One region of the Streptomyces sp. CNH189 genome, then DNA from elsewhere that is predicted to be linked to it. Evidence: riboswitches for the same ligand, from Rfam matches in the RefSeq annotation. Region 1 holds a riboswitch; the other holds the start of a gene.
The links. A riboswitch is a leader RNA that binds a small molecule or an ion and turns the genes downstream of it on or off. The one in region 1 is predicted to bind cobalamin.

Region 1 (3,391 bases):
GCCGGGGTCCTTCATCAGGGCGCGCTGCAGGTCGTCGTAGGCGGCCTTGCGGGCCTCGGGGTCCTGGGTGCGGCGGCCGGTCTCCAGGGCCCGGTCCACGGCCGGATTGTCGTAGCGGGCCATGTTGTTGAAGCCGTCGCCGGCGAGGGAGGAGTGCAGCAGTGTGTAGAGGCCGAAGTCCGGGTCGCCGATGCTGCCGAAGCCCGCGAGGACGGCGTCGTGCTTCATGCGGGGTTCGATGACCTCCCAGGTGGCGCTCTGCACCCGTACGTCGATGCCGGCCTTCTTCGCGTCGGAGGCGTAGGCAAGGGCGTGGTCCTGGCGGACCTTGTCGCCCGAGGGGTAGTACAGGGTGAAGCGGGCGGGGCGGCCGTCCTTGGCGCGGATGCCGTCCTTGCCCTCCTTCCAGCCTGCCGCGTCGAGGAGGCGTCCGGCCTCGGCGAGGTCCCGGGACCGCTCGACGTCCTTGGCGAACCAGGGGTCGCCGACGGGCAGCGGGCCGTAGGCGGGGCGTCCGGCGCCGTCGAGGATCTTGTCGACCATGGCCTGCCGGTCCACGGCCAGGTCGAGGGCACGGCGGATCGCGGTGTCGCCGGTGACGGGGTGGCCGGTGGGGAGGCTGACCGCGCGGAAGTCGTACGAGGTGGCGCGGTACGTCTTCCTGCCGTCGTCGCTCTTGAAGGTGGCGGCGAGGTTGGGCGGGAGGACGGCGCCGTCGAGGTCGCCGGAGCGCAGGCGGGTGGCGCGGACGTCGTCGTCGGCGACGATCGCCATGGTGAGCTTCTTCACCTCGGGTGCGCCGCCCCAGTAGTGCGGGTTGGCCTTGAAGGTGAGCTTCTCGCCCTTGCGCCAGTCGACGAGGACGTACGGACCGGTGCCGACCGGCTCGGTGTTGAAGGCGCCGGTGTTGGGGTCCTGCTTCCCGGCGACGTGCTCGGGGACGACCGGCAGCACCGTGCGGGCGGCGAAGGGCGCGTACGGGTGGTGCAGGGTGAAGACGACCGTGTCGTCGCCCACCGCCCGGACGTCCTTGACGGCGGCCAGTTCGCTCTTGGCGGTGTTGTTGGTGGCGTCGTCGAGCACCGTGCGGTACGTGAAGACGACGTCCCGCGCGGTCAGCGGCTTGCCGTCACTGAACTTCACACCCTGGCGCAGGGTGTAGGTGTAGGTGCGGCCCCCGTCCGTGATCGTCGGGAGCGCCTTGGCCAGCGCGGGCTCGAGGCCCATGTCGGCGTCACGGGCGAGGAGTCCGTCGAAGATCTTCGAGTTGCCGTCCTTGCCGTAACCGAGCAGCGGGCTCAGGGTGTCGGGCTCGGTGGACACCCCGATTACGACGGACTCGGCGGCCGCCCCGCTGTCCGCGCCGCCACTGCCGGGCGCCGAGCAGGCCGTGGCCACCGCCGCCGTCGCCAGTACCGCGGCGGCTCCCCGTATGCGTCGGGTCGTCATCGAACCTCACATCCCAGTTGGCCGGGCCTCTCGCCCGGACCTCTTGCCCGTGCCCATGGCCCGGACCTGTTGCCCGCAAGTCGTTGTTGCATATTAGTTGCAGCAAGATCCTGCCCAGGACGGCGGCCCCCTATCCCCCGGATCCGGAGGCGGGCCCCGCGCGGCCCGAACGCGCAGGTGTGCGCCGGGTCGCGAGCTGCCGGGCGCCGTCCGCGCGCCCCCGTCGCCGCTTGTCACCGGGCCACGCCGGGGACTACTGTCGCCACGCCTTGGTGACGGGAAATCGGTGCGATACCGGTGCGGCCCTCGCCACTGTGATCGGGAAGTCCGGCTCCGGCCCTCGCGGGCAGCCACTGGGTCCTTCGGGACCCGGGAAGGCGGAGCACGGGCGGTGGTACCCGTCAGCCAGGAGACCGGCCAAGGCGCGTCAACCATCCACGAGGTGCTGGAGAGGGTCTGCTGAGCCATGCACATTGCCGAGGGTTTTCTGCCTCCGGCGCACGCGGTCGCCTGGGGCGTCGCGTCGGCGCCGTTCGTCGTCCACGGAGCCCGGTCGCTCATCCGTGAAGTGAGAGCTCATCCCGAGAGCACACTGCTGCTGGGCGCGTCGGGCGCCTTCACGTTCGTCCTGTCCGCGCTGAAACTGCCGTCGGTGACCGGGAGTTGCTCCCATCCCACCGGTACGGGGCTGGGCGCGATCCTGTTCCGGCCACCCGTCATGGCCGTGCTCGGAACCATCACCCTGCTGTTCCAGGCGCTGCTGCTCGCGCACGGCGGGCTGACCACCCTGGGCGCCAACGTCTTCTCGATGGCGATCGTCGGACCGTGGGCGGGGTACGCCGTCTACCGGCTGCTACGCCGGTACGACGTGCCGCTGATGGGCGCGGTGTTCTGCGGCGCGTTCGTCGCCGACCTGTCGACGTACTGCGTGACCAGCGTGCAGCTGGCGCTCGCCTTTCCGGACCCCGGCAGCGGATTCCTGGGCGCGCTGGGCAAGTTCGGGTCCATCTTCGCGGTCACGCAGATCCCGCTCGCGGTGAGCGAGGGGCTGCTGACCGTGCTGGTGATGCGCCTGCTGGTGCAGTCGAGCAAGGGCGAGCTGACCCGGCTCGGGGTGCTGGTCACCTCGGTCGCCGGACGTCGCGAGCGGACGGGGTCCGCCGGGTCGGCGGACTCGGCGGACTCGGCGGAGGTGGTGGTCCGATGAGCCGCAACGCGAGGATCAACACCCTGCTCCTGCTGCTCGTCGCCGCCCTCGCCGTGATCCCGCTGGTGTTCGGGCTCGGCGACCACAAGGAGGAGCCGTTCGCCGGGGCGGACGGGGAGGCGGAGACCGCGATCACCGAGCTCGACCCGGATTACGAGCCGTGGTTCTCACCGCTGTACGAGCCGCCGTCCGGTGAGATCGAGTCGGCGCTGTTCGCCCTCCAGGCGGCGCTCGGCGCGGGCGTCCTGGCCTACTACTTCGGGCTGCGGCGGGGGCGCCGGCAGGGCGAGGCAGGGGCACGGGCACAGGCACGGGCACGGGCACGGGCACGGGAGCTGACCACGGCGGACGCGGGTGCCGGTGCCGCGAGTACGGGTACGGGTGCGGGTGCCGTCAATACGAGTGCCGGCGCAGGTACAGGTACGGGTGCCGCGGGTACCGGCGCGGGTGTGCGTACCGGCGCCGGTGACGGACGGGACTGACGGTTCCGTGCTGCCGATCGACGCGGCGGCGCACAGCAGCCGCTGGCGCCGCCGTCATCCGGTGGACAAGGCCGTCCTCGGCCTCGGTCTCACCGTGCTCGCGATCTCGCTGCCGCCCTGGCCGGGCGCGGCCCTGGTGCTGGTCACCGCACTCGTGCTGCTGCTCGGCCCGGCGGGCGTGCCGGCGCGGCGGCTGTGGCGTGCGTACCGGGTGCCACTGGGCTTCTGCGTCACCGGGGCGCTCACCCTGCTG
Region 2 (3,391 bases), on a different contig from region 1:
ATCCGGGTCGCCGGGCGGGAGCGCAGGTAGTAGGTGGTCTTCAGCCCCTGCTTCCAGGCGTAGGCGTACATCGACGAGAGCTTGCCGATGGTCGGCGTCTCCAGGAACAGGTTCAGCGACTGCGCCTGGTCCAGGAACGGGGTGCGCGCGGCGGCCATGTCGATCAGGCCGCGCTGCGGGATCTCCCAGGCCGTGCGGTACAGCCGCCGGACGTCCTCCGGGATCCACGCGAAGTGCTGCACCGAGCCGCCCGCCTCGCGCAGCGCCTCCCGGGTGCGCGCGTCCCACACGCCGAGCCGCTTGAGGTCCTCCACCAGGTACGAGTTGACCTGGAGGAACTCCCCGGACAGCGTCTCGCGCTTGAACAGGTTGGACACCTGCGGCTCGATGCACTCGTACACGCCCGCGATGGACGCGATGGTGGCGGTCGGCGCGACGGCCAGCAGCAGCGCGTTGCGCATGCCCGTGGCCGCGATCCGGACGCGCAGCGCCTCCCAGCGCTCCGGCCAGGTGAGCTCGACACCGTAGTGGTCGGGGTGCAGCACGCCCCGGGCCGTACGGGTCTTCTCCCAGGCCGGCAGCGGGCCGTGCCGCTCGGCCAGCCCGGCGGACGTCTCGTACGCGGCGAGCATGATCCGCTCGGCGATCCGGGTGGAGAGCGCCTTCGCCTCGGGGGAGTCGAACGGCATGCGCAGCCGGAAGAAGACGTCCTGCAGCCCCATCACGCCCAGACCGACCGGGCGCCAGCGGCTGTTGGACCGGGACGCCTGCTCGGTCGGGTAGAAGTTGATGTCGACCACCCGGTCCAGGAACGTCACGGCGGTACGGACCGCCGCGTCCAGGCGCTCCCAGTCCATGCCGTCCGGGCCGGCGAAGGCCGCGAGGTTGACCGACCCCAGGTTGCAGACCGCGGTCTCCCCGTCGTCGGTGACCTCCAGGATCTCCGTGCACAGGTTCGAGGAGTGGACCACCTGGCCGGGCTCGGCGGTCTGGTTGGCGGTGCGGTTGGCGGTGTCCTTGAAGGTCATCCAGCCGTTGCCGGTCTGCGCGAGGGTGCGCATCATCCGGCCGTACAGCTCGCGGGCCGGGAGCGTCCTGCGGGCCAGGCCCCTCGCCTCGGCGGCGCGGTAGGCCGCGTCGAACTCCTCGCCCCACAGGTCGACCAGCTCGGGCACGTCGACGGGGGAGAACAGCGACCACTCGGCGTCGGCGTCGACCCGGCGCATGAACTCGTCCGGCACCCAGTGCGCCAGGTTCAGGTTGTGCGTACGGCGGGCGTCCTCACCGGTGTTGTCCCGCAGCTCCAGGAACTCCTCGACGTCCGCGTGCCACGTCTCCAGGTAGACGGCGGCGGCGCCCTTGCGCCGGCCGCCCTGGTTCACGGCGGCGACCGAGGCGTCCAGCGTCTTCAGGAACGGGACGATGCCGTTGGAGTGCCCGTTGGTGCCGCGGATCAGCGAGCCCCGGGCGCGGACGCGGGAGAAGGACAGGCCGATGCCGCCGGCGTGCTTCGAGAGGCGGGCGACCTGGTGGTAGCGGTCGTAGAGGGAGTCCAGCTCGTCCTTGGGGGAGTCCAGGAGGTAGCAGGACGACATCTGCGGGTGGCGGGTGCCGGAGTTGAACAGCGTGGGGGAGGAGGGCAGGTAGTCCAGCCGGCTCATCAGCCCGTACAGGGCGGCGACCTCGTCCAGCGCCCGCTCGCTGTCGTCCTCCGCGAGTCCGCAGGCCACCCGCAGCAGGAAGTGCTGGGGCGTCTCGACGACCTTGCGGGTGACCGGGTGGCGCAGCAGGTAGCGGCTGTGCAGGGTGCGCAGCCCGAAGTAGCCGAAGCGGTCGTCGGCCGTGGTGTCGACCAGGGCGTCCAGGCGGGCGGCGTGCAGCCGGACGAGGGCCGCGGTCCGGTCGCCGATCAGTCCCTCCCGGTGGCCGGTGGCGACCGACCCGGTGAAGGAGGTGACGCCCTGCGAGGCGGCCTCGGCGCGGATGCCGAGGGTCAGCAGCCGGGCGGCGAGCCGGGAGTAGGCGGGGTCCTCGGAGATCAGGCCGGCCGCCGCCTCGGTGGCCAGTTCCCGCAGCTCCGCCTCGTCGGCGGCGGCGGACCGGCCGCGCAGCGCGGCCGCGGCGACCCGGCCGGGGTCGGCGTCGGGCAGGTCGGTGGTCAGCTCGGTCAGGGTCCGCAGCAGCGCGGCTCCGGGGCCGTCGCCCTCCTCGGTCACGCGGGTCGCTGAAGCCGGATCGGCTGGCGCGATGGTCACGTGGGGCTCTCCCTCGCTCGGCACGGGGGCCTCGAAGAGCGCAGGGGGCAGCACACGAGCGCACGCGGCGCCGCGTCCACCGGCCCATTCCGCGAGGCCCGGACGTCAGGGCACCCGGACCGGACGGGCCGGGCGCACTGTCGGCAGGTCCTCGGACTGACTCCCGTGCGCGCCCGTGGGCAGGCAGGGGTACACCGTTGCGGGACAGTTCCGGATTCGCACCGGATTCCCCTGCGGCGACAGCGAGCATGAGCATACATCTTGTGCCGGGTGCCGCCAGCAAGCCCATATGTTGTGTCGAGTCGGTGTCAGAGTGTCAGCTCATAGGTGAGGAGCATGATGTCGTCCAGCTCCGGCAGCGGGTTCCAGTCCCGCTCCGGGGCGCGGGTGAAGCCCAGCCGCTCATAGACGCGGTGGGCGGCGCGCATGGTGCGCTGGGTCGACAGCACGACCCGCGCGCGGCCCTCGGTCGCCCGTGCCCGGTCGACGCAGGCGCGCACCAGTGCCTCCCCGGCGCCCCGTCCCCGGCCGGACGCGGCCACCGCCAGCATCCGGATCTCCGCCTCGTCCGGCCGCGCCATGTCGGCCATCGGTCCGGGCCCCGGCACGAAGGTCACCCCGCCCAGCAGCGTGCCGTGCTCCACCGCGACCAGCACCTCGGCGGCGGCCGCCCGCTTCGCCACGTCCCTGAGCTCACCGAGGTAGGCGTCGCTCTCCCCGAAGTCCAGCAGGCCGTCCTGGAGATAGGCCTGCGCGGTGATCTCACCGAGTTCCGCGTGCTCGCCGGGCGTCACCGGCCGGATGACGATGTCCATGCGGGGGAGTCTGCCGCACGGGCACGACAGCGGGCCGCCGGTTTTCCACCGGCGGCCCGCTGCCCTGTGTCCCGCGACGTCAGTGCGCGCTGCCCGCCGTGGCCGGCGGGAGCTCGGTCCGGACGCCGGGGTCGCCCGCGTCCGCCGTGTAGTCCTCCGGCTTCGTCTCGTCGACGCCCTCGGGCGCCTTGAGGGCCCGCATGACGAATGTGAGCACCACCGTGACCACCACGTTGATCACGAAGGCGGTGAGACCGATGTAGCCGATCTCGCCGATCCCCGGGATCTCCTTGGCCGAGCCGCCGAAGTGCTTCTGCGTCG

Region 2: linked by a shared signal. The riboswitch ahead of B100_RS0110630 (ribonucleoside-diphosphate reductase subunit alpha) and the one ahead of B100_RS0112550 (energy-coupling factor ABC transporter permease) in region 1 are both predicted to bind cobalamin.

What each region holds. Positions count from the first base shown of each region.
Region 1 is NZ_AZUS01000007.1:250,097-253,487, forward strand. It holds gene B100_RS0112545 (ABC transporter substrate-binding protein) at 1-1,449, opposite strand, end outside; cobalamin riboswitch at 1,703-1,885, shown strand; gene B100_RS0112550 (energy-coupling factor ABC transporter permease) at 1,916-2,656, shown strand; gene B100_RS0112555 (energy-coupling factor ABC transporter substrate-binding protein) at 2,653-3,138, shown strand; gene cbiQ (cobalt ECF transporter T component CbiQ) at 3,146-3,391, shown strand, end outside.
Region 2 is NZ_AZUS01000006.1:107,449-110,839, forward strand. It holds gene B100_RS0110630 (ribonucleoside-diphosphate reductase subunit alpha) at 1-2,255, opposite strand, end outside; cobalamin riboswitch at 2,381-2,548, opposite strand; gene B100_RS0110635 (GNAT family N-acetyltransferase) at 2,564-3,070, opposite strand; gene mctP (monocarboxylate uptake permease MctP) at 3,150-3,391, opposite strand, start outside.